3 regions of the Paenibacillus sp. cl6col genome follow, and region 1 is predicted to be linked to each of the others. Evidence: riboswitches for the same ligand, from Rfam matches in the RefSeq annotation. Region 1 holds a riboswitch; each other region holds the start of a gene.
The links. A riboswitch is a leader RNA that binds a small molecule or an ion and turns the genes downstream of it on or off. The one in region 1 is predicted to bind cyclic di-GMP.
Positions count from the first base shown of each region.

Region 2: another riboswitch for cyclic di-GMP. It lies ahead of BLS15_RS12460 (CAP domain-containing protein); the one in region 1 lies ahead of BLS15_RS18640 (CAP-associated domain-containing protein).
Region 3: another riboswitch for cyclic di-GMP. It lies ahead of BLS15_RS29890 (glycosyl hydrolase family 18 protein); the one in region 1 lies ahead of BLS15_RS18640 (CAP-associated domain-containing protein).

Region 1 covers NZ_FNAZ01000007.1:91,790-102,517, forward strand. Annotated here, with positions in the region: gene BLS15_RS18600 (ABC transporter permease) at 1-1,073, opposite strand, end outside; gene BLS15_RS18605 (ABC transporter ATP-binding protein) at 1,088-1,837, opposite strand; gene BLS15_RS18610 (DUF1349 domain-containing protein) at 2,026-2,664, opposite strand; gene BLS15_RS18615 (OsmC family protein) at 2,759-3,223, opposite strand; gene BLS15_RS18620 (ABC-F family ATP-binding cassette domain-containing protein) at 3,375-4,898, opposite strand; gene BLS15_RS18625 (DUF6612 family protein) at 5,393-6,190, opposite strand; gene BLS15_RS18630 (helix-turn-helix domain-containing protein) at 6,587-7,027, shown strand; gene BLS15_RS18635 (macrolide family glycosyltransferase) at 7,024-8,205, shown strand; cyclic di-GMP riboswitch class I at 8,381-8,470, shown strand; gene BLS15_RS18640 (CAP-associated domain-containing protein) at 8,681-10,728, shown strand, end outside.
Region 2 covers NZ_FNAZ01000004.1:118,162-128,889, forward strand. Annotated here, with positions in the region: gene BLS15_RS12445 (hypothetical protein) at 1-156, shown strand, start outside; gene BLS15_RS12450 (alpha/beta hydrolase family protein) at 315-1,763, opposite strand; gene BLS15_RS28975 (hypothetical protein) at 2,027-2,179, shown strand; gene BLS15_RS29960 (hypothetical protein) at 2,167-2,241, shown strand; cyclic di-GMP riboswitch class I at 2,370-2,460, shown strand; gene BLS15_RS12460 (CAP domain-containing protein) at 2,589-3,650, shown strand; gene BLS15_RS12465 (class D sortase) at 3,724-4,341, opposite strand; gene BLS15_RS12470 (NAD(P)/FAD-dependent oxidoreductase) at 4,527-5,459, opposite strand; gene BLS15_RS12475 (alpha/beta-type small acid-soluble spore protein) at 5,535-5,822, opposite strand; gene BLS15_RS12480 (SGNH/GDSL hydrolase family protein) at 5,986-7,098, shown strand; gene BLS15_RS12485 (glycosyltransferase family 2 protein) at 7,309-8,067, shown strand; gene rfbF (glucose-1-phosphate cytidylyltransferase) at 8,073-8,846, shown strand; gene rfbG (CDP-glucose 4,6-dehydratase) at 8,843-9,931, shown strand; gene BLS15_RS12500 (class I SAM-dependent methyltransferase) at 9,928-10,728, shown strand, end outside.
Region 3 covers NZ_FNAZ01000017.1:12,124-22,851, reverse strand. Annotated here, with positions in the region: gene BLS15_RS27070 (helix-turn-helix transcriptional regulator) at 159-863, opposite strand; gene BLS15_RS27065 (aromatic amino acid transport family protein) at 1,074-2,396, opposite strand; gene sdaAA (L-serine ammonia-lyase, iron-sulfur-dependent, subunit alpha) at 2,690-3,580, opposite strand; gene sdaAB (L-serine ammonia-lyase, iron-sulfur-dependent subunit beta) at 3,603-4,301, opposite strand; gene BLS15_RS27050 (helix-turn-helix transcriptional regulator) at 4,891-5,556, shown strand; gene BLS15_RS27045 (AzlD domain-containing protein) at 5,771-6,097, opposite strand; gene BLS15_RS27040 (AzlC family ABC transporter permease) at 6,088-6,816, opposite strand; gene BLS15_RS27035 (TrmB family transcriptional regulator) at 6,896-7,705, opposite strand; cyclic di-GMP riboswitch class I at 8,183-8,267, shown strand; gene BLS15_RS29890 (glycosyl hydrolase family 18 protein) at 8,379-10,728, shown strand, end outside.

The sequences.
Region 1 (10,728 bases):
GCTGTAAACTTACCGGAACCGATTGCCTTATTCAATGCTTGAACAGCTTGATTTGCCTGTTCCGGCTTCTCAATCGGGAACTCTAGCGCAGATGGAATGATGCGATTCACCGCCGCCACGGGATAGTACATGGTCAAGGCTGTAGAACCGAATACGCCCAAGGTACCGGCAATCAGCAGGGACAGCATAATCAAGGTTTTTGCATTGGTTCGGATACGGGAAATGAACTTGGGTATCGTAACTATCGCAATGTCTTTGTACAGGAGACTTTTCCGATGTTCCAGCTTACGGAATAAATACGGAAGAAAGGAATAAATAACAAATGAAGTCCCGACTGCAATCATCAGTACCATTGATAGCCCCATCGGAGCAACACCGATGGATTTCCACAATGACTCTTTGCCGCGTATGACATCAATAGCTAACAAATCACCAGAGATCATGAGCAACAGTCCCAATATGGCAGCAGAAACGCGAACCTTGATCGGTTTTTCAACTGTTTTTTCAAGCCGGACAAGACTTAACAGCGTCGTTTTGCGAAGCAGCCTCCAGTTGGACAAGCTTAGCACTAAAATAACCGCAAAGACGAATACAACGCTATAAAGCACGGCCTTGCCGTTCAATAACGGGATAGTTGAAGTATTAATCTCTAAATTCAGCAGCAAGGAGACCCCTGCAACGATCCCTTTGTGGGCCAACGCTCCCATAATGATCCCAATAAGAAGAGCTCCTAAACTGATCAGGATATTCTCAATGGTCAATAATGCAAGCATGGCAGACTTTCGGTAACCGAGCAGCGTATAAATGCCCAGTTCCTTCATCCGGCGCTTCATAAAAAATTGATTGGAATAGGACATATAAAATAATACAAATGCCATTAAAAAAACAGAGATGGTGCGTGACATCGTTTCTACTCGCCCATCTTCCGAAATTTTGGACATCATAATGTCATTTAGCGAAAATGACATAAAGGTGAAAAAAACGGTCAAAATAAGAGCGACTGAAAATAGATAGAGCGAGTAGAACGATACATTATTCCTTACATTTTTAAATGCAATAGTCGTTAACTTCATAACAACACCTCTTTTTAGCGCGATTCATCCAACAGCGCAATCTGCTCCATAATGGTTTCATAAAAGGAGCGCTGATCTTGAGTCTTGCGTTCCAGCTCATTAAAAATCCGCCCGTCCTTAAATATCAGGATACGCTTGGCAAAGCTTGCAGCGTACGCGTCATGAGTCACCATCAGAATGGTTGTGCCCAATTCTTCGTTAGCTTCGCTTAACGTTCGCAGCAGTTCTGTTGCCGAGTTGGAATCCAGCGCTCCCGTTGGTTCGTCCGCAAATAGGATCGACGGCTTTTTAACAATGGCTCTTGCTGCCGCAACCCGCTGTCTCTGTCCGCCGGACAACTCACTGGGATATTTCCCAAGCTGCTGGGATATGCCGAAGCGTTCGGCCAAGGAACGTATAGAGCGATCGATTTCCCCTTCGGATAGCCCTTTTAGAGTAAGGGGGACAGCAATATTCTCCATGACCGTTAGACTGTCCAGCAAAAAGTATTCCTGGAAAATAAAACCAAGATGCTCATTGCGGAAATCTGCTGAACGAGTATCGTCAAGCTTACTGATATCCACACCGTTAATGGTAATTTCACCGTCTGTCGGCGTATCAATGGTGGATAATACATTAAGCAGTGTCGTTTTCCCGGAGCCGGAGGCCCCCATGATGCCGATAAATTCCCCAACATGCACGTCAAACGAAATTCCGTTCAGAGCAGGTCTTTGCATGGAATTGTATCGTTTCGTTACGTCTTTTGCCTGCAGCAAACTTGGCATAAAATCTCCCTTTCTGTATGTTTGTATATATAACGATAATTTTTTTAGGATAGAAAGGCATGAGTATTTCACGCACAAAAAAATGCCGAGTTCGGGTAATACCCTAACTCGACACTATATTCTAGCTATTTTTGAATCTAATCGGTTACCTCATAGGTAGCTGACGTTAAAAACATTGCGGGAACACATTAAGCATACACTTGAGTTCGATCATCCGAAAGTTCTTCAATCGTTATGTAATCAAAATGTGCCTCATACCCTTCTCCCTGCGGACTGCATGCATAAATGCCCACTTGAATGGGCTTCGACTCCTGCTCAAATAAATGTGTCATGCGAAGCTGCTTCCAAGCAGAACCATCCAGTGAGTAATCGACATAAAAGTCGTTCCCAATCCGGGAAATACGGAAGTAGACCGGAGCATCCCCATTATCAACCTCTTGGGTTGACCAGTCCGAATATCCGTGGTTCGTTACCACTGCGCCGAGCTTATTGCTGGCATCCGGAATATATTCTACAGATGTTTTGAGCCAAGTGTCTGGCGAATAGCGAACCATTAGCCCTGCTTGGTCATAACGGTGAACAGGATAGGAATATACCTTGGTCGTCAGCCTGAAGTTCCCCTCAATTTCTGTATATAGAAAATGTCCATTATCGACTTCAAAGCCATAATGTGTCTTTTGCCAGTAATCGGTTTCTTTGGCGGTGCGAACAATGAGTTTTGCAGATTCTTGATTGATCTCCCACGCTCGAGGCGGCGAGTACCACATCAAGTTCGTGTTCAATTGTTCATGTTCAAAATTTTCATGCAGTCGAATTGAATTGCTCATCTGAATTGCCTCCATGTCGTAGTCTCTATTCCATCATAGGTGGAATCATCCCTACTGTACAGGGCGCAATTAAGATTACGGTGCATCTCCTACGTTATGAAGTGACCTGCGGAGAGTCCTGTTCCAAAATAATGCCATTCAATACAAGTCGAACAGGAGCACTAATCGTATCCCCAACCGGACATGTACGCTCAATGAACTGCACGAATTGTTCGATCTGCTCATAGGAAGCATTGCTCTTCACATGGATGTTGTAGCGAATTTCAGAATAGCCTCGGCGCACGTCAGATTTGTTCATGAAGCCATCTGTATCCAAATCCCCCTCAAGCTCCACCCAAAATTGCTCCAGCTGAATATTGAATTTACGGGCATATGCTCTTGCCACGATGGACTGGCAGGCGCCTAACGCACACAGTACGACTTCAACCGGATTCATCGCCGTATCCGTACCGCCCAGCGATTTCGGCTCGTCAATCGTAATCTCGAAATTCCGTGATCTCGCCTTTACAACCATTCCCTCTTGCAGATGTGCAGAAGCAGTAAATGTTTCAAGTGGCATTCATATAACCTCGCCTTCCTATTTTAACCAACATTATATCACAGTTAAAAAATATGAATAGTAAGAATGTTCTCTTGCTTCCAAGAAAAGAAGGGAGACTGCAGCTTTCTGCAATCTCCCTACTATGGTCAAGCCGCAAACGAAGCATCCTTTATTTCAATGACCACACCTGTGTAACCCAATCTGCATAAAAGTCGGGCTCATGAGATACCAGCAGCACTGAACCAGTGTAGCTGCGCAGTGCCTCTATAAGGGCCTCCTTCGCCCGAGCATCCAAGTGATTCGTCGGTTCATCCAACACGAGCACATTGCTGTCCGTCAGCATCAATTCGCATAATCGTACCTTAGCCTGCTCTCCGCCGCTTAGCGAGCTGAGCGGCTGCCGAATATGCTCCTCCGTCAACCCAGTCATCGCAAGCAGCTTGCGTATCTGCTGATGTGTCATGTCTGTACGGAATGCGCATAATTGATCAAGCGCGGAATCGTCGGATACGAACAGCTCTTGAGCAAAATAAGCGACCTTCACCCGCTCTCCTTGACGAACATTGCCATGCAATGGGGTTAATTCTCCAAGCAGCGTCTTAAGCAGCGTTGTCTTGCCAACCCCATTATGACCGACAATCGCAATCTTCTCTCCTCGTTTCATCAACAGATTCAGAGGCGAGCATAGCGGCTTCGCATAGCCGATTTGCAGCTGTTCAGCCCTCATAATTCTACCTTCAGGCTCCACATGAACTTGGAAAGAAAATCGCGGCTTCGCACCAGAAGTTGGTCGATCAATCCGCGTCATGCGTTCCAGCATCTTCTCGCGGCTCTTGGCCTGCTTCGCCTTGCGAATCTTATTTTTCTGAACAAAATCTTCGAGTCTGGCAATTTCCTTCTGTTGTCGGCTATACGCTTCGTGCTGCTGCAAATTATTAAGCTCGTATACGCTGCGGAATGCCTCGTAGTTGCCTACATAACGCTTAATATTCTGGTGCTCGACATGAAAGATCGACGTGGCAATTTCATTTAAGAAAGAATTATCATGGGAAATGACCAAGAAGGCTTGCTTATACCCCTTCAAATAGCCCTTCAGCCAATCAATGTGCACCTCATCCAAATAGTTCGTCGGTTCATCCAGCAGGAGAACATGGGGCTCTTCCAAGAGCAATCTTCCTAGAAGCAGCTTCGTGCGTTGACCTCCGCTCAGCTTCTCAACATCCCGATCCAGACCAATATCAAGCAGCCCTAAGCCTGCTGCGATCTGTTCCAGCTTCACTTCAATCTCATAAAATCCCGAATGCTCCAGTCGATGCTGAAGCTCCCCATACTTGGCAAGCCATAACTCCAGATTGTCAGCATCTTCGGCCATCTTGTGTGCCAGCTCCATCAAATTCTGTTCCATGGCATAGAGGTGACCAAATGCCCCGCGCAAATAATCGAGCACGGTCATCCCAGGCTGCAGATCAATATGCTGCTGCAAATAACCTACCTTCACATGAGGCAGCCACTCCACCTTCCCTGCATCCGGCAATAGCTCACCGGACAGGATACGCAGCAATGTTGATTTGCCCGCTCCGTTGCTGCCTACAATTCCGGCATGCTCCCCCGGAAGCAAGCGGAAGCTAATATCGAGAAATACTCGTTTATCCCCATAAAAATGGGTTACTTCTTCTACAGATAACATACTCATGTCATTCTCTCCTTTGCATGTGCGTAAATGATGCTCAACGCCAAGCGAGAGAACAGCTTCATAAAGAAAGTATTTGCTTGTGTGTATGCAAAAAAGGGCAAGGCGAACGAATCGCCTTGCCCTATACAAATAGCCCATAATAGGTAGTTCAATTTATCCTTAGTGCTGCAGACCAATACGAACAGACCGTGTCTGTTGGTTCCGCTTGGTTCTGCACCCAAAGTTCATGAACGCGTACTTGTATATGAAAAAAGGAATCGGTTCTTTATCCACTGTTCTTCGATTGGCATTAAGCTAAAAATGGGCAGACTTCTCCCGTCTTAAGCCAATTTCCGTTGAAGAACAGTTGACAATACCGCCATCCCCTTTCTAATCCTCATCATCATAAAATGGTATTACGAGGAAAATCATACACGATCATAGCTCGTCCTGTCAAGAATATGCAAAAACCGCCGCATTCAAAAGATGCGGCGGAATCGTAGAAAAATAACTTCTTATTGAGCGCTTTTTATAATATGCTGTGGCACTTTAATCTGAGGAACCACATTGTGTCTAGTGTATGTTGAGTTACTTACAAAATGATCCTCAATTTTTCGTCCGGATTCTTCCCCAGACTTTGTATATTCTAAAGCGGTACTCATAAGAAAATAATTATCCTTATTGATCCGATATTTAATGACTATGTTTTTCATATCGAGCATGATTTGTTTATTACCCTTTTGCTCCGACTTTTCCTGTTCTAATTTATCCTCTTCCTTGCTTGGTAACTCCGACCACAAAAAATGTTCAGCTTCCTTAGCTTTTTCATTTTCCAAACTCACTGTCACGATATAATCATTGCCTTCTGAAATAATGTTCGCTTCATTTGCATACATCTTGATCTGTCTAAAGAGCTCATTCAAATCCATATCCTTCTGTATTTGAGTTGGATTCATCAAATCATCCGGCAATTTCCTCCATTGACCATCATATTGAAGAAAATATGACCCTTCATTCGTTTGGTACTTTTTTAAAGTTAAATTCACCTCATTAGATATTATCGAATTTTCGAAATATAAGCCGATCGGTTCTTTCGTATAATCAAATCTTATTTTAGTTAGCTTAGAAGCTTCAATTTTTTGATCTGCCTTGATTGTCTCTGTCTGATTGATATCCAAGGAAAAGCTCTTTACACTTTTATCAGCCTCAATTGCTTTCTGCAATACTTCATCGGCTGTCGGCATCGTATTGCCGCATGCCGTTATCCCTAGTAATGATAAGAATGCTAGTAGTATGGTTATCCGTTTTTTCAAAATAACAGCCCCCTAAAATAATCTGCTTTACCCATGTTAGCCAATTTATAAAGAAGGGAACAGTAAGTTAAAACCTATTACTTCAATAAAATAGAAGCATTTGGACATCATCGATACATCTAATGGATACAGCAAGACTGTCGACAGTCTTGTTCTTTAACAGAACACCTCAGTTTGTATTCTCTATTAATTTGGTATGATATGGACAAATAACAGTGCACAAGTATTGGATATATTGCGAAAAATTTTTGGTTCGCAATCGAATACGGCGCTATCGACGTTAGCTTCATCTATGACTTGTACTTTGCCACAATTCTTAACATAAAATGTTGCGAATTGTTGATAGATTTCCACCTTGGTTCTTCTATATATTTAACGTATACGGAGATGAAAAATATGATTGGTATGAATATTCGTGTGTTGCGTAAAAAGCATAAATTCAGTCAGGAACAATTAGCTGAGAAGGTAAACGTGTCACGACAGACCGTAGCAAAGTGGGAAAACGGGGAGGCCTTGCCCGATATTTTTAAATGCAAAATACTCGCTGAACTTTTCCAAGTAACCCTGGATCAATTATCCCGTGATATGAGTGAAGAAGCGGCGAATCAGCTCGTTCCCACGGGGAAGCAGTTCTTTGGTGTTGTGAAGGTAGGAGATCGGGGACAGATTGTCATTCCCAAACAGGCACGCGAAATGTATCAGATACAAGCTGGTGATAAGCTGATTGTCTTGGGGGAAGATGCGACAAAAGGGATTGCTCTCTTAAAAAGTAATCATTTCATGGAATTTGTAGAGATGATCCAAAAAGCGGAGCGAGAGGTAGATGAATCAGAATGAGCAAAATTGTATTTTTTTCGATACCCGCACATGGTCATACCAATCCAACCATTCCGGTGGTTGCCGAGTTAGTCAATAGAGGCCATCAAGTTTGGTACTATTCCTTTCTAGAATTTCAGGAAAAAATAGAAGGTGCTGGTGCTGCATTCATTGCTTGTGATGAGTTCTTGCCCCAGCTTTCACAAAAGGAATTGGATCGCAAGGTTGGCAAAGATTTTACAGCATTAATTGAGATGGTTGCCGATACGACCATTGCTTTGGATGAGAAGGTATGTCAGGAATTAAGGGAAATCCAGCCGGATTGTATTGTATCTGACTCTATATGCTTTTGGGGAAAATTATTTGCTAAAAAACTAGAAATTCCATATGTTTGTTCGACTACTACCTTTGCTTTTAATCAGTACACCGCGAAACTGATGAAGCGTGGTTTCATCGATGTATGGAGGATGATCGTGGGTTGGCCCCGAATGAACAGAAAAATTCAGTTGTTAAAGAATCATGGTTATGAGATAGGGAATGTTGTATCGATTGTTCAAAATAATAATGAAACAGACGCCATTGTTTATACCTCGAAAGAATTCCAGCCGATGGCGGATACGTTTTCTGAGCGATATGCTTTTGTCGGACCATCCATCAGGCAGTCTCCGCCGATACAGATTAATAAAAAAGATAGAAAACTAATCTACATTTCACTTGGGACTATACTGAATCAAAATCAAGATTTTTACCAAAAAGTTATTCAGGCATTTGCAGATACGGACTATGATGTTGTGATGTCAGTTGGTGAAAAAACGGAGATTGCTTCTCTTGGCAACATACCAAGAAATTTCACAGTGAATAACGTCGTGGATCAAATATCGGTATTGCAAACAGCCGATGTATTTATTACCCATTGTGGCATGAATAGTGTGAATGAAAGCCTGTATTTTGGAGTTCCAATGGTTTTATTTCCGCAACATAGCGAACAAGGATTAGTGGCTGATCGGGTTGCTCAACTGGGTGCAGGTTTAAAGTTGAAAGGAAAGAAGCCAAAATATTTGGCAGCAGCGGTATCTGAGGTGTTGACGAATCGGACTTATCAGGAAAATGCGCAAAAACTGTCAGAAACTTTTCAGAATGCTGGTGGTGCAGTAGAAGCGGCCAATGTGATTTTAACTAAAATTCGAGCGAAGTCTTAGTGTACTTTCATGATCCTTTTTTTAAAATGGGGCAGCTTCATTGAAGAAGTGCATGACGAACATAAATCGTACTGGGTTGATAGACCTGGTACTTGATTGAATTTTGCGTACCTATAGGCACAGTTGTATACAAGCTGTTCATTTACATGTTACTATAGACATTTAATCTGTAACATTTGGATAATGGCAAACCCTAGCGAAAGCAGGGGACGCAAAGCCACGGGTCTAATGTATTTCACAATGCGATGACAGCCGGGTTGCCCTAATTGCGACATTACGTGCGTCTTTTTTTATTGCGCTGCCATTAGGGTGGCGCTTTTTTTGTGCTATTGTAAAGCGTCCCCGATGTTCATCTCATTTGATCGCAGAATGTAAAAGAATAGGAGATGTAATGATGCGGCCATGTTGTACAGCAACCAACAACGCAATGTACCAAGAACAGCATAAACACATTAAAGCAGGAAGAATGCGGCGTATGACGATTACAGCTAGCGCTGCGCTGTTAGCCGGGATGCTTATCTATCAGCCGACCCTTTATGCAGCGGATAAGCTGGTCGGTAGTATGATTACTGTCACGAAAACGAACAATGCTCCGCAGGCAGGGGCAGACCAACTGCAAGGCATCACCATAGGAATGAGCGAGGATCAACTATTCCAAAAAATCGGACTGCCGGTTCGCAAGGATCTAAGTGAATATGGCTTCGAGTGGTATATTTACAATCAGGATTATAAACATTACTTACAAGTTGGTGTTCAGGACCACAAGGTCGTTGCACTCTATACGAATGCGAATGATTCTTATGGAAGCATTGGATTCGGTTCAACCAAGCAGGAGGTAGAGGCAGCCTTCGGATCTTCCCTCAGTCAAATTAGGAAAGGCAATACGATTTACAATATGGACAACAGCGGACAATATAGCCTGTACAAGGTCGGCGGTATGTATGCAACCGTGTTCTATGATCTCCATCAAGGGAATACGGTGACGGCTGTCCAATTTATTGCCCATGATGTGGAACTGGCGTTCAAGGGGTACTTTGGCACGCCTAGCAAGCGATTGCAGACAAGCTTTGAGCAACAAATCCTCGATTTGGCTAATGCTGTGCGTGTCCGCGAGGGCATGAAGCCATTGAAGTGGAATGAAAAGGCTGCGGGAACTGCTCGCAAGCATAGCGACGATATGGGGCTGAGAAGCTTCTTCGATCATAACAATCCGGACGGCAAATCCCCGTTCGATCGGCTGAAGGCGGACGGAATCGTATACCAAAAGGCAGGGGAAAACATTGCTGCTGGACAGTCGAGTGCCATCTTCGTTCACGAGAACTGGATGAACTCGAAAGGACATCGTTCGAATATTTTGGGAGACTTTTCTCATCTAGGGGTGGGTGTGTACTTCGGGGGGAATTCAAATGTATATTACACACAGAACTTCGTCACGCAGAATTCCGTCGACGATAAAAAGCCCGATCCCGATGTTGTATCTCCTAGCCTCAGCGAATCTAAGGTTCTGACAGGAGATCCATTCGATGTAAAGGTCGAATATTCTGTGTCGGAAGCAGTATATTCAGCTTCATTCAGTCTTACTTATGACAGCCGCTTGACTCTCTTAGATATAAAGCCAAGCGTTACGATGGCTACCTATCAAAAGTTGAACTATCCGGATGTCCCACTTATCACGACAAAGAACATAACCGATTTACCTAATGGCCAGAAGCAATTGGATTACTCCGTAAATCTCAACGGAGGCGCTTATGAAGGAGACGGCGACATAGCAACCATCGCTTTCTTGAGCGACCAAGAAGGGAAATATACCTTCAATCTTGTAAATGCGAATCTGTTCAACGCAAACAATGAACGGATCCGAATCGGTTACATTCACTCGTCTACTGTTGATGTCATCAAGCCGTCTGTTCCGAATCCGAATCCGAAGCCAGAGTTGCCTATTTCGTCTTCCTCATCTGAAGGCTCTAGAGGTTCTAGTAGTTCTACACCTTCGACTTCTGTGGGAACAATTCCAGCCGGTAAGACGATGAAGGCAGGATTACTGGCAGAGACGATGAAGGAGCATGCAGTGAATGCGGAGTTCAAGATAAATGCGAATACCGTGAAAAAACAGCTGCAGGACAAAAATACCAAGCAGGTTCAACCCGATATTAGCGATGTAAGCATGAAGGATTACAATGAAGTCTCCTTCACGCTGGACAAATCGGCCGCCAAACTGCTGCAGGAATCAGGCAAGGATTTGCTTCTGTCTACAGCCGAATTCGATATTACCATTCCGAATAAGTCTATTGTGGAACTCATCGGAACGAGTGAACTCGAGCTTGTGGTGTCTCTTGCAGAGCATAAGGACAAAGGTTTTAGCAAGCATCATGGCGAGACGACCTTTACGTCTCCGATGATCACGATCCGCGGGCCGCAAGAAGCAAAGAATATCCTGTTGGAAATCTCCTTGAAGCTGATGGAAGCTACAAAGGATATTCGTAAGGCAGGCGTGTACGCAGAAGCTCAAGGCCTAACAACAAA
Region 2 (10,728 bases), on a different contig from region 1:
ATAATAAGTGGTGGTATCGGACTGCTGCTGCTGACTGTAGGAGGAGTCCTACTTGGGCTTGGTCAGACAGGATGGGGATTAAGCTTGCTCGGCTCCGGAATTGTGGTTGCAGGTATCAATGGATGGAATGTCCGCCGAATTTCAAGTAAGGGGTAGAACAACTTTTTTTTGCACAAATAGATACCAACCGTCGGTATATTACTTATGATTAAATCGATTCCTTACCCTGTAATTGATTTTTTATCTTCATTAGACTGGGGCCGGGAAGGGAAGGAAGACTGCCTTTCCCGGCCTAGTAGCATTACTATTGTGTGTCAACGAAAAGTAACTTCGGGATATTCACTGCTGGTGCTGTTCATCAGCGCTCCGCCAGTACCCTTCAGGTTCTTATTGAAGAAATCCAGAACATAGTGATTGACGACAGATGACCCTCTGTACCCGTCGATTGTTCCTGTAATACCGGCGTATTGCAGGAGATTCGAATAGAGCTGCAGGTCGGTGAAATTATAATGCTTCGCACCTTCCAATTGAATGATGCTTCCACCGTGCTGCTTTACTTTCTCCATTATGGCAAGCTCTTGTGCAATGATGCTGCTCATCTTCGTATCTGTAATAAGCCCCTTACGCTGCTGCTCCTTCATCTCGGTGAACTTATCAGCCTTCAGGAACAGGGCGGGCTTGTCGGCTAGTCTATTGATGTCTAATTCATAGAGAGAGCCATCCATATTAACCGCCGCTTTGACGCGGGGGTTCGTGTTCAAGACGTTAAATGCGGTCGCACCCCCGAAGGAGTGGCCCATGACACCAATCTTGTCCATGTCGATGGCGCCCGTAAGTGGGCTTGGCATGTGACCAGCATTCAAGCCATCCAACTGGCGAATGACGAAATTCACATCTTCCGTCCATACCGTTCCGATGGATTTGCCTACCGTATAGAAATTATCCATGTTGAAAGTAGTTCGATAGTCTGTATTTATGCCATCTGGAAACGCTGTAGCTACTGTGCTGTACGGATGGTCGATGGAAGCGACAATATAACCGTGGCTGGCCAGCTGCTCGGCTTGAGACACATGAAGCAGTCGGGTTGTCCCCATTCCATGATTGATGATTATTAATGGATAGGGAACGGAAGTAGGCTGTACTGCTGCTTCTTCATAGGCATTGCTGCGGATGTACTTCCAATAATCGAATATCGGTTCAGGGAGCCTGATAAATGATGATAATCCCTTTTTATAGGCAGTGAGCATCTTTGGATCCTCAGGAAAGACAGGTACGGTCTTCTGCACATTATCTACTTGTGCGGGGTACCAGAATTGCACAAGGATTTTACGTTTATCTCCACCATTCTCTGTATAGATCTCCTCTCGACCTTCATCCGTTAGCGACATCGTAAATGTGCCTACTTGATAGGGTCCCTCCAGTTTCGGCAGCTGAAAAACAGGCAAGTATGACGACAACAAGACGTTCAATGTGATTACGACGCAGGATAGGCCAAATAAAGTATAGCGCACAGATTTCCACAGATTGAACGTGCTAGATGACCGTATACTTTTCCAACATAGACTCCCCGTTACTACGATAGTTAGGCTGTACACGCCGAACATCTGCCATCGATAACCCTCTTGCCACAAGTGCAGCGTGAGAATGGACATGCTGATTGTACTGGCTACGATGCCGGTTAGCCGGGGCAGTTTGCGTGTAAATAGAGTACTTATCAATAATGCAAAGCAAGAGAAAGCTAGCAATATTTCATAGAGCCGCATAACGTTCCTATTCCTCCCGTTCTTCAGAGCGTACTTGCCTCTGTCTATTGAGCGTAAAGGGTGAAGATTAAGGAGAGGTCGATCGTTCGTTTAAAATTCGTTTAAAGAGTGAACCACGTATGTTTCAGTTTTTGTTCAGAATCATGGATTATTGTGTAAGTAGACTCTCGCCTAACGACGACTGACCCTGATCAGCCTACGGTACCTGGTGAGACGACAGATCCCGATACAGGAAATACGACGGAACCGGGTGGAAGCATGGCATGGGCAATCCAGACGGTGACAAGGATGATGAAGGAAATCCTGATGATGCAGATCTAGGAGGCAAGACGGATTCGAAGAAGCCGAATGCTAAGCGGGGGGTAAGCTGCCGCAAACTGGTGAAGAAGCGCCTGTATCGCCAATCGTCGGTATGATTCTCATTACTGCCGCAGCACTCATGTGGATAGCTCGGAAACGATTATTTGTAAGGCGTTGATATATGAACCGCCAAGGAGAGTTCCTTGGCGGTTAGCCTACTATTCTGTCCACATACAGAAGATTACAATCGTTCAGGAGTGTACAAGCAGTTCTGTTGCATGTTACCATAGACATATAACTGTTACATTTGGATAATGGCAAACCCTCGCGAAAGCAGGGGACGCAAAGCCACGGGTCTAATGCATTTACACAATGCGATGACAGCCGGGTTGCCCTAATTGCGACAATACGAGCGTCTATTTAAGTGCGCCGCCATTAGGGTGGCGCTTTTTTGTATATACAAGAAGCGCCCCTGGTGTTCATCTCATTCGAGCGGATAACGTCAAAGAATGGGAGATGGTAAGGATGCGGACACGTTGTACGGAAACGACTGACAACAACGCAAACTGGCAAGTAGAAGAAAAACAATCATTGGTAGGCAGCAAGCGAAGAATTGCAATAGGGCTTAGTGCTGCATTGCTGTTCGGCATGTTCATGCCACAGCCAACTCTCTATGCAGCGGATGAAACTAGCGGAAGCGGGACTGCTGCATCAGAATTGTTGAATGTGCCACAGGCGGCAGGAGTCAAGGTTCAGGGCATTTCGCTCGGTATGAGTGAGAAGCAGCTCTTCGAGCGACTGGGACAACCAGCACGCAAAGACGTAAGCGAGTACGGGTTCGAGTGGTACATCTATAACAAGGATTATAAGCAGTATGTGCAGGTCGGTGTGCTCAACAAGAAAGTTGTAGCTCTATACTCGAATGCTAAGGCTGATTATGGCAGCATTGGATTTGGTTCGACGAAGCAGGAAGTTACAGCAGCCTACGGGTCTTCCATCAGCCGAATTAAGAAAGGCAATACCATCTATAACTACAAGGATAACGGCGGAACATACAGTATGCACAAGGTAGGCGACGTTTATGCGACGGTGTTCTATGATGTGAGTCAGCGCGGCACGGTAACAGCTGTCCAATTCATTGCTGAAGCTGTGGAGTTGTCGTTCAAGGGTTACTTCGGTACGCCTAGCGAGCAATTGCGGACAAGCTTCGAGCAGCAAATATTCGATCTAGCGAACGCAGTTCGCGTACGCAATGGCAAGAAGCCGCTGCAATGGAACGATAAGATCGCAGGAACAGCACGCAAGCATAGCGGTGATATGGGAGAAAGAAGCTTCTTCGATCATAATAATCCGGATGGTAAGTCGCCGTTCGATCGAATAAAGGCAGACGGAATCATATATAAGTCCGCAGGAGAGAATATTGCCGCTGGCCAGACGAGTGCCATCTTCGTTCATGAGAACTGGATGAACTCGGAAGGGCATCGTGCCAACATATTAGGAGATTATTCGCGAATGGGTGTAGGCGTATTTTTCGGAGGTAAATCGAAAGTCTACTACACGGAAAACTTCTATACGCCACGAAGCTAGCAGGCCGTGTTAAAAAGACGCCTTCAATCCCACAGAAACAGTGGTGTTGGAGGCGTCTTTGATTGATGCGGCGTTATGGGGTCTTCTCCATGACAGCCTTCACAATAAGCCGGTGTGTGGCTGTGTCGATTGGATCACAGGTGATGAGTGTCAGCTCCCGATCCGTTGGATTCTGATCGAGAACGGACAGATCTTCTGGGGTCACGACGGATTTCGATTGCACGGTATACGTGTAGGTCTGATCCGACGTTTCTAATTGAACTTTATCGCCTTGTTTTAACTCATTGAGTCTATTGAAGTGTCTGCCGAATGTCAGACTACGATGGCTCGCCAATACAAAGTTGCCGATCTCGCCCGGCATTCGGCCGGGGACAACGATTCCACTTCCAACCTTGAGAGAGGCAGGTGTGGCTTCTTCTACCATAGGTTCCCGCAGATCGATTTTGTCGATCGATATTGCCCCATATACAAGGAGACCGTCAATGGATTTAGGCTCCTGTTTTTTTGGTGTGGTTGAATCGGTTTGTATCTTGGAGGTTACTTGAATGCTGTCTTGCGGCAAGTTGTCCCACTCCGTAAGGAGCCGAAGCTCTCTTTGTTGTTCGTTGTATTGATTCCACTTCGGATATAGGATAAGGGCTAACCCGGCAAGGAGAAACAATAGAGCCGTGAAACCAAGCAATCTGGACATGATTTGATTCTTTTTCGTAATAAGAGGCACCCCCTTAACGCACTATGTCTGTGCCTCTATTGTACCGTATGTAGCAATATGTTTTCCATAACCCACCATGCTGGTAGGTGCAGTTCGTAGGGGATCGGATAGCAGCAGTGAAGCTCAATTGCAGCAACCGGATGCTGGAAGGAGGCGTTAGCAATCTAAGATGATGAGGATCCTTCCTTAGGGGAAGCCTGCTGAAGGATTGCTTTATGCATCCAAATTGCAGCTTGTGAACCTTCCGCCATCGCAATCGTAACCTGTTCCGAATGCACACATACATCTCCTGCCGCCCATACATTCGGGACATTGGTCATTTTCGTACGTGGATCCACCATAATGTGTTTATTTTCATGCCGCTCTATCCCAATCTGCTCTGCGAGGGAGGACTTCACCTCATTGCCTCCGAAGGCAACAAATCCACGCTCTCCATCGATGATCCTTCCATCGGAAAGTCTCACGCCACGGAAGACACCTTCTTCCTTACATACTACTTCTTCAATCTGTGCATCAATTACTTCAATTTTCTGTGCGTCCAATTGTTGCATTTGATCAGCAGACAAGGGTTTCTGCTCGTGATTCACATAGACGATGTCACGGGTCCAATACAATAGCGTTAGTGCCATATCAGCTCCGGTAGAGCCAGAACCGAGCACAATGGTTCGCCGACCGCTCACTTCATAACCATCGCAATCAGGGCATACATACACCGTAAGGCCTAGGCAGGGCATGAGATTGGGCAAGGATGGAAGCCGATCCATGATTCCAGTGGCGAGCAGGAGTGTACTTGCTGTGAAGAGGCCGTTCTCTGTTGTCGTCACGGTGAAGCCATGCTCGCCATTAGGTGCGAGACTCGTCACGGTATCTTCAAGCAGATGTATGCCTAACGATGTGGCCTGCCGTTTACCCAAAAGACGAAGCTGAGTACCGGACACTCCCTCAGGCCATCCGAGCACATTATGGTAGGAACGGCATATCGTAGATCTGCCATAACCACTATCGATCACCAGCACGCGGTGTCGGTATCTCCCCAGCTGAATGGCAGCTTGCAGCCCGGCAATGCCGCCACCAATAATAATGCTCTCATAGCACATAAGCAGACACTCCTACCGTTTCTGAATGATTATTGCATGAAATAATGTCTGGCATGCCAAGAAAGAGATCTTATCTTACTTCCCCTGCTGCTTCGTTAAATTCTCCTGAGCAAGGCGAATCATCTCCCGCACCATCGAGCCGCCGATTCGTCCGCCAACGCGACCTGCATCTTCCGTTGACAACTGTCCATTGTACCCTTCTTGCAACGGCACACCCAGTTCCTTAGCTACCTCATATTTGACATCATTCGGCCGGTTCGGATCTACTGCAAATCCTTCGCGGCGCATGACCTCGGCTTTAAAAGCATTGACACTGTTCTCGGCACCTGTAACAAGCAACTTTCGACGACTTCTTCGGGACATAACCTTGTTCCTCCTGTGTCTTCAAAATTAATACTCTTCATACATTCCCCCTCCCAATCGAAATTATGTAAGAAGTGAAGAGGAGTAGGAATATACTATGGAGAATTAATCCAGTGAGTAAGTGTCTGTTTGGGTAAGCACACCATTCGAGAGGAGCTTGCAAATGGATTCGGAATATCAAGATGTACAAGTGAAGGAAGCAGAGTTAACGGTGGAGCAGCAGAGGACGAATACATCCGATGTGATCTGGTATTCGCCGCTTGAAGCGCCGTTCGCAATTGCTGGATTACACTGGCTGTCTACGGAGGGGAAATATCGACGGCTCCCCGTATCGCCAGAACACAAAATTCCAGAGGGAGTCGACTGGCTGGCGGATCATACAGCAGGTGGTCAGATCCGCTTCGTGACGGACTCTTCGAAGCTGTTTCTGCGGGTGAAGTTATCTGGCCCACACGACATGTATCATATGTCGGCGACGGGGCAGTGCGGCTTCGATTGCTATGTGGAAGCGGATGGACATCTCCACTACCGAAGTACGACGGCAGGATGGAATCCTAGAGATTCTGAGTATGAGTCTGTCCTATTTTTCCGAGATGAAGCACAGAAAAGGCTTGTCGTTCTGAACTTCCCGCTGTATCAAGGGGTAGAGGAGATTATGGTCGGGTTGAAAAGGGATGCCATCGTGGAGTCCCCGCCTGCCTATGAGGATCCAGGCAAGGTTATTGTTTACGGAACCTCCATCACCCAAGGGGCATGCGCCATGCGTCCTGGAATGTGTTACACGAACATTCTTAGTCGAAGAATCAATCGTGAATTCATTAACTTAGGCTTCTCTGGCCATGGAAAAGGAGAGGCCGAGCTAGCTCATATTATTGCATCTATATCCGATCCAGCTTGTCTTATTCTGGACTACGAAGCGAACAGCGTCTCTCCAGAACGATATGCGGAGACACTGCCGCAATTCGTAAGGATTTATCGTGAAGCGCATCCAGAAGTTCCGATTCTTATATTATCGAGACTTGCATTCTCCTTTACACGCTTCGATGAGGAGGACTCCAGACTGCATCAAGTGCGCAAGCACATGCAGATGACGTTAGTGGAATCCTTGCGGCAAGCAGGGGATCGTCTTATCTACTTCTGTGATGGTGAACAGCTTCTTCCACAGCATGCTCTTGAATGCTTCGTGGACGGCACTCATCCTACCGATCTAGGGTTTGTGCAGATGGCAGATGGACTGGAGCCAGTACTGCGAGAAATACTGGAAAGCAATTCTTAATATAGCCTTACACAATAAGCAGGGAACTAGTTGCATACGGAATGATTCAGAGGTGGCCCAACCAAGGGCCGCCTTTTTTATCGTATTAGCGTTGATGGAAGAAGCAGAACCGGACAATGGCGATGAAAAAAGGTATGTATGTAGGAACGATTATGAGAGGCTTCTATTATTTGAGATTCATATAGTAATAGGAAAAGGAGGTATGGAAACATGAGAACTGTAATCTCTCACTTCTACAATGAGGAATATTTGCTGCCATGGTGGTTGAAGCATCATGCTTCACTTTTTGATCATGGAATTCTCATCAATCGAGGGTCGACGGATCGCTCTGTTGAAATTTGCCGACAATTGGTTCCCCATTGGGAGGTTCGAGATTCCAAAGTCCCTACATTTGACGCAGAACAGGTTGATATAGAGGTCATGGAAATCGAGGAAGAGTGCATGGGCTGGAAAATGGCGTTGAATACAACGGAATTTTTATGCTTCCCTGATAAGAATAAGTTCTTTTCTTCGCTGGATGAGATGGGCAGCAGTATGTATTCTATTCGTACGATTATGCTAGTTGATGACCCTAACTACGGCTATGATGAGCCGGATCCAGCCAAGCCTTTAGTAGAGCAGCGCCACCATGGTTTTATTTTGCCTGATACCGGCCGATTCATTCATAAGTACTCTCGGGGTAATTATGCTCCAGGAAGACACTTCTCTTCCCATCCGTTTATCGATTACCCCTTCAATGATAATCCGTATCCGGCCATTGTTATCAAGTTTTTCTATAGCCCATGGACAGAGGAAACACGGCTTCGAAAGTTACAGATTGGGCCAACCCTTTCAGAAGGCAGTATTTATCGAAGCATGGGGCTACAGCATCTCGTTACCCGCGAAGAATTAGAGCGGAGATATAACAGTTATGTGAACCAAGCGACCGATTTAAGTCGTCATCCTGTTTATCAGCGTCTATGGAGGTGAGCTGTATGAAGGCGGTCATACTTGCAGGCGGATACGGAACGAGAATTGGTGAGGAGACGCAGGTCAAGCCGAAGCCGATGATCGAGATTGGCCCCCAGCCGATACTGTGGCACATTATGAAGCTGTACAGCCATTATGGAATTCGTGAGTTTATCATTTGTCTGGGGTACAAGGGGCACGCCATCAAAGAATATTTCATCCATTACTATATGCGGCATACGGATTTCACGTTAGATATGGGTAGTAACACTGTTGACTATCATGGGGACAATACTGTTCCGTGGAAGGTTACACTAATCGATACTGGTGAGGGGACAGAAACGGGAGGACGGATTAAGCGAGTTCAAGCGTATGTTGGCGACTCTACCTTTTGCCTCACCTATGGAGATGGCGTTAGTAATGTAAATATTGCTGAATTGATTGCGTATCATCAATCCCATGGCAAATATGCGACAGTAACGGCAGTTCAACCTCCAGGGAGATTCGGTTCGCTTGCCTTGGCGCAGCAGCAGGTCATTGATTTTACAGAGAAGCCTGCAGGGGATGGCGGCTGGATAAATGGAGGCTTCTTTGTATTGGAGCCTGACGTGTTCCCATATATTCTAGATGATGCTGCCGTATGGGAGACGGATGTCTTAACCGAACTAGCACGCCAGCGGCAGCTTATGGCTTATGAGCATCATGGCTTCTGGCACCCGATGGACACAATGCGGGATAAGAAGAAATTGGTGGACTTGTGGGAACGGGGACAAGCGCCGTGGAAGGTGTGGCAGGCATGATCAATGAAGCTTTTTGGCAGGGAAAGAAGGTTCTTGTTACGGGACATACGGGCTTCAAGGGATCCTGGTTGACGATATGGCTGTCCTTGATGGGTGCGGAGGTTGTTGGATACGCCTTACCACCGAGTACGAAGCCGAATCTGTATGATGCTGCCGATATTCAAGCAGTGTGTGTGCACTCCGTTATCGATGATGTGAATGATTATTCAGCTCTGCTGAAGGTGATGTCGGAGCACGAGCCGGAGATTGTGTTCCATTTGGCTGCACAGCCGCTCGTACAAGCGTCCTATGAACATCCGGTAAGCACCTTTCACACGAATGCAATGGGAACGGTGTATCTGCTGGAGGCGGTTCGTCATACAGCTAGCGTTCGTGCTGTAGTCAATGTAACGAGCGACAAGTGCTATCGCAATACAGGGGAATCGGTGCTTCCATTTCGCGAAGAAGATCCGCTAGGCGGTCATGATCCTTATAGTGCTAGTAAGGCTTGTGCCGAAATCATTGCAGCAAGCTATCGAGATTCCTATTTTCGCAGCGAGGATGGTCAAGGGCCTAGAATGGCGTCCGTTCGGGCAGGTAACGTCATTGGCGGCGGGGATTGGACAGAATCTCGTCTTCTGCCGGATGTAATAAGAACTTGTTCCGCCTCTGAACCACTACTTGTTCGGAACCCGAACGCGGTACGACCGTGGCAGCATGTGTTGGAACCCGTGCACGGTTATCTTCTTCTCGCGGAGAAGCTGTGGGATCATCCGCAGTACGCAGATGGATGGAACTTCGGGCCGCTGGAACAGCCAGACACAACCGTTCAAGATATCATTCAAATGGCAGCAGAGATCTGGCAGGTAGACATACAAGTGGTGCTAGAACAAGTAGCCTCTCGCTATGAAGCTCCTAGACTATCTCTGGATAGCAACAAGGCTGCACAGCTATTAAACTGGCATCCGAAGTTGTCTATCAAGGAGGCTGTAGCATGGACGATCTCCTGGCATCAGCAGTATCGTGCAGGAATGAACGCTAGAGTGCTATCAGAGCGGCAGATCGTCGACTATGTTCGCAGAGAAGGAGGGAGAGAAGGCAAATGAACTCACATTGTCGGATATGCGGTACACAGCTTGTGCATACCTTTGTCGATTTAGGACAATCTCCACTTGCAAATGCCTTCCAAACACCAGAGGAATTGGGAGATGCCGAACCCTATTATCCGCTCCATTCGTATGTATGTGATACTTGTTGTCTCGTACAGCTTGATCAGTTCGCGAGCCCGGCTAGTATATTCAAGCATTACTTATATTTAAGCTCCTATTCTACGAGTTGGCTGAAGCATGCAGAACAATATACAGACATGGCGATTCGCAGATTTCGACTGAACGGCGATTCACTGGTCATCGAGATTGCGAGCAATGACGGTTATTTACTGCAGTATTTCCATCAGCAGGGTATACGAACACTGGGGATAGAACCAGCAAGCAATGTGGCTCAACTTGCGAGGGATAAGGGAATTCCGACGAAGGCAGAGTTTTTCGGACAACGGCTGGCGGAAGAGCTCGTTAAGGACGAGGGGATTAGCGGGAATCTAATCGTAGCGAACAATGTGCTGGCTCACGTTCCGGACGTGCAGGATTTTGTCGCTGGTCTGAAGCGGCTGCTCCATCCGGAAGGTACCATTACGATTGAATTTCCGCATGTACTCAATCTTATTCGATATAAGCAGTTCGATACGATTTATCATGAGCACTTTTCTTACTTCTCCCTGTTCTCGGCTCAGCAGCTATTCTCCATGCACGGACTCCAAGTAACAGATGTAGAAGAACTTTCTACACATGGGGGGTCATTGCGCTTGTATGTCATGCATGAGGACAAGGACAGATTGGCTGCAGCA
Region 3 (10,728 bases), on a different contig from region 1:
AATTATCAAGCCGTTGAACCTCATTTTTTCAAAAGTGTGGTAAAAAATGTGTAAATCTAGGTTATAGAGTAAATAAAAAAGAATCCATTTTGACAAGAGATTAATCAAAATGGATTCTTTTCTTTTTGAATGAACATTCCTTTTTATAAAAAGTTTGGTCAATTAAATGAGCCTTGTTTACTGGTTGTACAGGTTTCCTTCTCGTTTCTGGGAGTATGATTACGCAAATGCAAATAAACGGTATGTTTCGTAATTTTCAACATATTTGCCACGATTGTAGCCGCATTTCTCATATTAAACACTCCCCGATCATACAAAAGACCGATAATGTGCTTATTTCGATTTGCATACGATATGTCAGGAGAAGCATCCACCGCTTCAATCGTCAGCTCTATCATTTCAAGAATCATATCCTCAATGGATAATGAAAAATTTTCCCCCTGTACTTTTGTTTCAAAACCCGCTTGCGGTAAAAAAGTCTGAAGAAATCCAGAAAACGATTCATCCAAGTTTATGTTAATGCACATAAAACCAATAATTTTGCCAGCTTCACCACGAATGGCTATCATGCTTGATTTCATTGAGTGGTTGTCCTTGCTTTTGGTAAAATAACTGATCGCTTGCTTTGCGTTAGAGTACTTAGCCTCACTCAACATCTGCAAAGCCATATTCGTAATCGGGGCTCCTAATTCTCTGCCCGTATGATGCCCGTTCGCGATTTTGATAACGGTATTTTGATAGTCTTCCAAGCTATGCAGCACAATCTCGCTGGCATCTCCCAAATAATCGGCCAAGCCTTCCACGATGGAGTCATAGGATTGCAATATGGCCCGATCATATTCTGTAAAATTCTTATTCTTCATAATTTGTAATCCTCCTTTCTATGTGTATAGCTGCCAATAGAACTGATTGACTCAAAACTCCAGCTAAGACGGGATAATCATGCGACTAGGTTAAATCATAGCCCCGATTCATCTTATGATTGAAATCACGAATGAGTCGACTAATCAATAAAAAGAGAGCTTTCTTAGGTGCCAATGACAAGCCACCTGAGAAAGCTCAAAAATATTTAATTAGAATAATGCTTTCAAACTTGCAAGGACAGTGAGAACGCCCACAACAGTGACAAAAATATTGCTAAGTTTTCCTTTATATTTAGCTAGAGCAGGAACTTTATTGATCGCATACATTGGTAAGAGACATAAAATAGCAGCAACTAGCGGTCCGCTGAGAGTATCTATAATTCCAAGAATGCTTGGATTTGCATAAGCGGCATACCAGCATGTTAATACTACAAAAACAAGGATCGCTCTCTTAACTGTTTTTTCTTTTAGGTTTTTTCCACGTGCTTTACCGGCCGAGATAATCATGTCACGCATTACCTCGTATACTCCTACATAATGGCCAAGAAAGGACTTTGTTACGGCCACAAACGCAATAATAGGAGCTGCAATAGTGATTAGAGGCGAATTAAGCCGATTGGCAAGGTATGAAAGTACTGATAAATTCTGTTCTTTTGCTATTACAAGATCATCTGGAGTCAAACTCAAGACACTACTCCAAACAAAGAACATAACGACAATGAAAGTCATGATATAACAAACTTTTTGTATTTGAGAACATTTGGCGTCTGTAGCTTGTATTCCATAAGTTTGTCTCTGTTTCATAACAAATGACGATATCATAGGAGAATGATTAAACGAGAATACAATAATTGGCAATATCATCCATATCATATTGAAGTATCCTCCTACTCCTGTTGGAGCAGTAGAAACACTTGAAAAACTAAGCATCGACGTATTCCACTGTGGAATTAAAGATATTGAGATAAAAAGCAGCGAAGCTATAAAAGGATATACTAGCATACTCATTACCTTTACAGTAATATCTTGACCGAAGTTCAGTATAGCTATAAGACCGAGTACTAATACAAGCGATAGAATGGCTCTTGGCGGCTCATTCATGTGCAATTGATTCACCATAAAACTACTTGCAGTATTTGTTAGTGCAACCGAATACATCAGCACGATAATATAAATCGATAAGAAAAATACGAGGTTAAAAATTATACTTGCCTTATTACCGAAATACTCTCTTATCGTACCTGTAATCCCCTCATCAGCAGATTTGGAAGCATATATCATTTTAGCAAGCGCCCTATGCGAGAAGTACATAACAGGAAATGCAAGTATTGTAATTAACAGTAACGATAATAAACCTCCTGCTCCCGCATTTATAGGTAGAAAGAGTACGCCTGCTCCAATTGCTGTTCCAAAAAGGCTCAATGCCCAGGTGGTATCTTGCTTGTGCCACTTTTTGGGATCTGGATATTTTTCGTTTTTCCCTGTAGTATCTTCAGCAGTAAATTCAAGTTTTTCGGCTGTATTCCCATTCATATTATAATTCCTCCTTGTATACTGGTTAACTACTTTATCATTTCCTCTCTTTTAAAACTGTTAAAATTGTTTACGTTTACAAAACTATTTAATGCATACTATTACATTATATGGCATTAATAGATATCGATATACACTCCTCTCATCCTTGATAGAGAATTGGAGAATGAACCTTAATAACTGTGATTTTTTTCACAAAGCATGAGTTGAAATTCCATTATTTTGCTATAACGCTTACATTTCTGTGTAAATATTGTAATCTTTTATTACTATAATTATATATTATTATTATCTTATTTTCTAGTAACCTTATCTTCGAAAATTTTGTTTTTAATAGCAATTCCTGTGGGAGTGGCTGCAATTCCACCTAAACCTGTCTCTCTTAATTCGCGAGGCATCTGTCTTCCTACTACGAACATCGCTTCAATTACTTCATCAGCATTGATGATGTTGGTTACGCCTGCTAATGCAATATCCGCTGCTACTAAGGCATTAGCCGTTCCAATAGCATTTCTCTTTACACAAGGAACTTCTACCAAGCCTGCAACCGGATCACAAACTAGACCAAGTAAATTTTGCAGTGCAGTTGAGAAAGCGTCAGATGATTGCTGAGGTGTTCCTCCGGCAGCTTCTACTGCTGCTGCTGCAGCCATTGCTGAGGCACTACCTACTTCAGCTTGACATCCTCCGAAGGCTCCGGAAATACAAGCGTTATTTGCTACTACCATTCCTAATAAAGCTGAAGTGAATAGAAAATGAACCTTGTCTTCATGACTTAATTGTAAACTATCTTGGATACTAAACAGCACTCCCGGGATTGTCCCACTTGCACCTGCAGTTGGAGTTGCACAAATAACTCCCATCGACGCATTTACTTCATTAACTCCGATAGCGTTTTGGACCCCGAGCATCATCAAATCTCCAGAAAGGGTTTTTCCACTTTCACGATATTGTTTTATTTTAACAGCATCCCCTCCGGATAAACCGGTCGGAGAAAATACTCCGTTGCCCTCAGCGCTTTTCTTTACAGCATTCTCCATAGTCACTAAATTTCTTTCCATTTTTCTCCAAACATCTTCATAAGAAGTTTTAGTTTGCTCGATTTCCTGCTCGATTGCTAATTCATAAATTGGCTTTTTCCTTTGATTAGCTGCATCGATAATTTCCTTTATAGTCATGTACATAAACTTTTCACCCCTAATCTAATTAAAGAATAATGATATTAGCTGCACTGCTAGAATTTCTCAATTCCTTCTGAACATCACTAGATAATTGAGAATCCACATCAAATTGATATAAATATTTTCCTGACTTCTCCAAACTATTAAAATTGTTAATTTCCACATTATATTGTTTAAAGATCCTGCGTAATATAAATTCAAGGTCATCTCTCTCGGAAATCGCTATAATAACCGGCAATGGCCCTTGAAGATGTAAGCTAAACCCGTCAATTTCTATATGTTTAATTTCAATTAATCCGCCACCGACTGAAGTTCCCATTGTTCTAATATTTCGATTTCCATCCTCCAAATAAATATCTGCAGTATTCGGATGACCGGCAGGACTATCACCTGCTTCTTCTAAAAAGGTAATGTCAATTCCTTTAGATTCTGCTATTTCAATAGCACCAGGCACCCTACTATCGTCGGCAGCAAATCCTAATATACCGGCAATAATTGCAAAATCAGTTCCGTGTCCTTTATGGGTTTCAGCAAATGATTCATAATACCTTACCACAACTTTTTTGGGAAGACCTTGAAATAGTTTATTGGCAACTGTTCCAATAGCTAAGGCACCTGCAGTATGTGAACTGGAGGGGCCGATCATAACCGGTCCAATCACATCAAAACAACTTTTGTAATTAACAACCCTTTTTTCTTTAACAGGTACTAATTTCATATTCATATTAGTTTCCTCCCCATAGTTGCCATACTAGTCACCCGCCCACCATGTAAGGGTTTTCAAAAGTAACACTAAGAATCATCAAACCCTTTCTTAGTACGAATTGAATACTTGGATAAATTATCGTTGTAATCATACTCGTTGCAATCAATGCCATCAAAACAACGATGTTTTCTGATCCTTCTCACATAATTTGAAATAATTTATTATAGTAATTATTTTTTATTACTACACAGACAGAGTACCACATAGATATTCATGCAGTCAAACAAATGATAATAAATTATTATTATCGGAATTTTTTATTACAAATTTAATGTTTCTCCCTTTTAAAATTCTAAAAAACTTGTTATAAGTTATAATAGGGTTGTCTATTTTGAATGCTGGCTTCTTCATTAAACGAAACCTTGCCGATAAAAGACCCGAAGTTGGGTTGTCTATAGCTGAAAAAAGAAGAACGCATCTATGTACGAGAAGTAAAGCGCATCTTTTATTGAAAGAGATTTTGCTCAACCTTGGAATTGAATATGAATTCGCGAGCAATTTCATAGTGAATGAAATTCAGGAATAACTGATTAGGAGGAATACTTAAATGGATAATGAACTATTTCGACACTATCAAAACATAATGAATTATTTCGGGGAAATTTTGGGATCTAATTATGAATTTGTATTACATGTTTTAAATCCTAATGGGGGTTCTCAAATCGGTCACATAGTCAATGGAGACTTAAGTGGAAGATCTTTAAATGGCCCTTTAACTGACTATGCAAAAAAATTAATCAACGAAAAGGTATATTTAAAAAAGGATTATGTTGTAGATTATGTTGGAGAAGGACCCAGAGGTAAAAAATTCCGTTCATCAACTTTATTTATAAAAGATCGTGAAGGTCAATTACAAGGTCTTTTATGTATAAATTTTGATGCGGATGTCTATAGGAAAGTCGCAAAGGATATATTAAAATTGGCCAATCTAAGTTCAGCTATAGATCTTATCGAACAAGAAACTGACCAGGAACAACCTATTGAAAAACTTACCGATAATATTCGTAATATCATTTATTCAGTAATAGATAAAGATATATTAGAATCCGGTGCTCAGTTATCACCTGAACAAAAGAGACTTGCTATTTTCAAATTAAAGGAATATGGGGTATTTGAAGTTAAAGGTACAATAAATGAAGTTGCTGAAATAATGGGAATGTCGGAATCAAGTGTTTATCGTTATCATCAAATGATATCTCGCAACGACAAGTAGCCCCAATCGAATCAGAACAATAAATCGAGCAATACAACCTTGGATCAATCCGAGGCCGTAGAGCGAAACAAAAGACGACTATTATTCTATTTATGGGATAATAGTCGTCTTTTTCACTGTATACACAAGCCTGTACCACTGGCTTCTCACTTCGGTAGCTTTACTATTCTCTTCACGTTAAGAGCGAAGATTGCCAAAACTCTAGTATCAAGTTTCAAAACAATAAGCGTAAAATGATTATGGAGATAATACCGCCCAGTACGGTTCCCAATAAACTTCTTGTTTTTATCGCAATTAAAAAAGTCGGTATGGCTGCAAAAAATTCAATGTTGTTGGTAAGAGATGTAAGCTTTCCGTCATGGATAAATATCTCTTGACCTATCAGAGCAGCTATTACAGAAATGGGGACATAATTTAACCAACGCATTGCCCATTCTGGTAATTCAAACCGACTAAGCACCATAAGAGGAACGACCCTTGGAATGAACGTGACAAAAGCTGAGCCTAGAATAATCAAAAAAATGTCCCATCTTACTTCCATTTTTCTACCACCATTCCTATTGTTGAAGCAATAATTGTAGCCACAATAACGCCCATACTGCTGGACAAAAAGAAAGAACTTCCCACAGCAATGACCACTGCAATAATTGCGACAACGATATCAAGTTTGATTCTATTTCGCCCTACCATAGAGAGTACGAGAATTCCAATAAACATAGCTGGCAAGGCAAATGCTAGTCCGAATTTCTCAGGATTCGAAATCCATTGCGCCAAAAATGCTCCTGCTAGATTCGCTGCAAGCCAATTTACATAAGCGGTTATGTTGAGGCCATGCATCCATTTCTCACTGATTCGCTTTTTCTTGGCCGCCTCGGTAATCGCGACACCGAATGTCTCATCGGTGAGTAGAGAACCTACTAGCATGTTGCGAAGTGGAGTAAGATGCCGGAAATAAGGTGCTAGTGCTGCACTAAGTAAAATATGACGAAGATTTACAAAGAAAATCGTAATAATAATGGCAGTAATCGAACTACTTGCTGCTATCATACCCGCAGCAATAAACTGAGCTGAGCCAGCATAGAGAATCATAGACATCAGAGCGATCTCAGCGATGCTAAGTCCCGCAGTCTTTTGGATCACACCTGCAGCTAATCCGATACTTAAATAACCCAGCAGCGTGGGGACACAATCTTTTACTCCTTGGATAAAGCTATCTTCAGCTCTCGGAGACGAATTCATTTGGACGTTCGACAGACTCATTTCATTCCCTCTTTATTTTCAAGTATTAGAAGCTAACTTACTAACTACTACGAAAAAGTGAAAGAAAATACGGTTCAATTTATTTGAACCGTTTCCCGGTAACAACATGAAATAGGTTAGGAGCGTTTTTCCAAAGCGCTTCTGCTTTCTCTGGGCCCACTTCTTTCACTAATTCTGAGAACATAATGTCATGCCTGATGTATTCCATCGCGATTAACACAAGTGCCGGGTCTTCCGTTTTTACCGCCCATGCAGGTGTATTTTGCGCGAAATTTGCAATTAATACTTCTTCATTATCCCGTGCAACAATCGTTAAGCGGCCGTTCATACGTTCCTCAGCTACTTCTGGAGCCATGTAGTTGTGATGAGTCGTTGCCCCAAGCTGAATCTCAGGTGCTCCAAAAAGAATAGAAAAGACGTGGGTATCATCCTTTATCCGCTCATCTATAGCACCTTTTATCGAAGCGACTTGTGGTTCCCAAATCGACAACCATATTTCTTTTTTAGCTTTATCGATTATGTCAATCATTTCGGCCACAACGCGCTCATCACTGCTGATGCGTCGAATGACATCTACTTCTTGTTCACTTTCTAACGCAGATAAATTCTTTTCAAGATAATCCATAGAATTGTCAAAGTCATTACGCAATCGACGGATTAATTCTTTTGCTGGTAATGGCGCATAGGTTACAGGATCAGTAGGTACTGTATACACCGCACCTTTATCCATTAATTTTGCCAGTACTTCATATATCGTTGAACGAGGTACACCTGACCTTTTGCTTATTTCATATCCGGTTATAGGAGAATTTTTCAATAGCCCTATGTACGCTTTACATTCATATTGTGAAAAGCCCCATTTCTGAAGTTCTTTAAAAAGTTCTTCCATGGCAACTCCTTTAGTAGTTAGTGTGTTACTTACTATAAAATAAAATGAATTAGCTGTCAAAGCAATCCTGGTTCCGTTATCGAAAATGATCGTCAGACCACTGTTTTGTTCCTGATTCTTCAACTTTTGGGCGAGGTATAATTGCCCAGAAAAGGAGGATCAGTCCTTTTTAATTCCCTCCCTAAGACCTACTGCCCAAACCTTGTCGGACATGTGGAATATGTAAAAAAGCATAACAAGGAATAACAAGGGATCGGTGCAGTTACTAGGCTGATGTCCAGTATCAAACCATATGGAATTAACATACATCCTCTTATTCCATCCGGATTTCAACATGATATATTTCTAGTGAATAATAATATCGAACTATGTTCATATATTCACAAATAATCCGTATGACCCATTAAATAAACGTGAAACTGCTGTATATTTAACGGTGTAAACATGTATCGTTATGCAAGAGTATGCATGTTTGCAGGTATTACTAGGCAAAGCTAGGGAAATCTAGTGACGCAAAACTAAAGGGGCTAAGGAAGAAATTCTATGCCAGCCAGTTGCCGATTAATAGACCCCCATCTCTATTAGTCGTATGGTTGTTTTTGTATGATCCATGGCGAGATGCCCCACCCTAGCTGCCTATTAATAAAATCTATTGATAGGAAGTGAATAACGGATGAAGACTGGGAAAAAGCAGAGTGCACGGAGATTGTTCGCAATGACGGTAGTGACCATCATGATGTTCGTGTCTTCGTTGGCACCGGCTTATGCAGGGTCGGCTGTTTCCGCAGCACAGGAACCTGTGGTCAAAAACGCGACAAAGGAAATAAGGAATGTTATGTACTATGGCGATTGGTCGATTTGGGGAGGACAAGGGAACTTTTATCCTAAGGATATACCGGCCGATCAATTAACCCACCTGAACTATGCGTTTCTCGATTTTGATGCCCAAGGCAACCTTGTCTTTACGGATAAGGATGCGGCAGTAGAAGCGCCTGTCGGCCAGGATGGCGTTCAATGGCAAGCGGCCAATGCAGGCATCCTTATCGCCCTGCAGCAATTGCGCGCAGAAAACCCGAATCTGAAGATCGGCATCTCTCTTGGCGGATGGTCGAAATCAGGCGACTTCGCTGTCGTTGCAGCCGATGCTTCCAAACGGGCAAATCTGATCCAAAATGTCATGAAATTCATCAAGTACACGAACATGGACTTCGTGGATGTCGATTGGGAGTTCCCGGCTGAAGTTCGACAGCCTGATATGGTCGATAATAAGAACGATGAAGGTACGAAATACGCTATACCAGAGGATAAAAACAATTATATTTTACTCCTGCAAGATATCAAAAACGCATTGAATAAGCAAGGAGCCGAGCTTGGTAAAGCGTATGAACTGTCTGTTGCACTTCCAGCGCCGAAGAGTAAGATCGATATCGGCATTGATGTGCCGAGACTGTTCAACATTGTAGACTTTGCCAACATTATGACTTATGACATGCGCGGTGCATGGGATGAAATAAGCGGCCACCATACCGGCTTGTATACGAACCCGAACGACCCGCTCACGGGCAACAACCTGTCCATAGACGAGAGCGTGAAATATTTGATTCAGCAAGGAGCCGAGCCGAACAAGATTGTTGTCGGGGCAGCCTACTACACTCGCGGCTGGGATAAAGTATCGCAAGGATCCGATCCGAATCATCCGGGGCTATTCGGCGAAGCAGCACTATCAGCCAAGGATGCGGATCAGACTCCATCCCGCGGCGCGGTTGGCGAGGCAGCGCTCGCTGTTGGGGACGGCGGCCGCCGAACAGGGATTTGGTCTTATCGCAACCTCGACAAGCTGAAGGCCACTTACCCGAATCTCAAGGAATATTGGGATGATGCAGCCAAAGCTCCCTATCTGTATGATGGGACAACTGGCGTATTCTACACGTATGACAATGAAAGATCCATTCAAGAGAAAACGAAATATGTGCTTGAAAACGGTCTGGGCGGCGTCATTGCTTGGATGGCTTCCAATGATGCCCCTACTGCGGATCCTGCCAAGCGCGACAAATTAACAAAGGCAACGAAAGAAGGCCTCTTCGGGAGCCAGGCGTTGACAACACATGAAATCCAATATACCAAGCTGGACGTTACGGCGGATGTGAAACCGTATACTGAGGCTTGGGGCAACAGCAAAGGCTATGAAATCACCCTCTTCAATAACGAGTCTTTGACCGAATCGAATCAAGTGTTGAAAGCGGTGGAAAGAGGAGCTAAAACGGTTAAGCTGCCGAAGCTCTACATCCAAGCCGATGGACCGCTGACTTCAGGCGATTATTTGGCGGGAACCGTAACAAATGAGAACGGTTACACGGTCGTCGATTTGAAATCGGTCTATGATGCTAAAACGATTGAAACTGGCAGATCCTATACGTTCAAACTGAAGGGAGATGCCAAGATTACAAGCATGGAGCTGGTTCAGCGGGTGTCGGATAACAGCCCAGAGATGAACAGACAACTCATTTTGGGTGATGAAGCTCCAAGCAAGAATCAACCGCCTGTATTGCATGGCGTAACGGACGTGACGCTTACAGTCGGCGACAACTTTGATAAGCTGGCCGGCGTAACGGCTACGGACGCAGAAGACGGAGATCTGACATCACGTATTAACGTGACGGGAGAAGTCAATACGAATGCAGCCGGCAAGTATGAGCTGGTTTACTCCGTTTCCGATTCGCAAGGATTAACGGTCGAGAAAAAACGCACCATTACAGTTATCGAAGCTCCAAGCAAGAATCAACCGCCTGTATTGCATGGCATAGCAGACCTGACGCTGAAAGTCGGCGACAGCTTTGATAAGCTGGCTGGCGTAACGGCTACGGACGCAGAAGACGGAGATCTCACATCCCATATTGCCGTGACGGGAGAAGTCAATACAAATGCAGCCGGCAAGTATGAGCTGATTTACTCTGTTACGGACTCGCAAGGATTAACGGTCGAGAAAAAACGTACCATTACCGTTATCGAAACGACAGCACCGG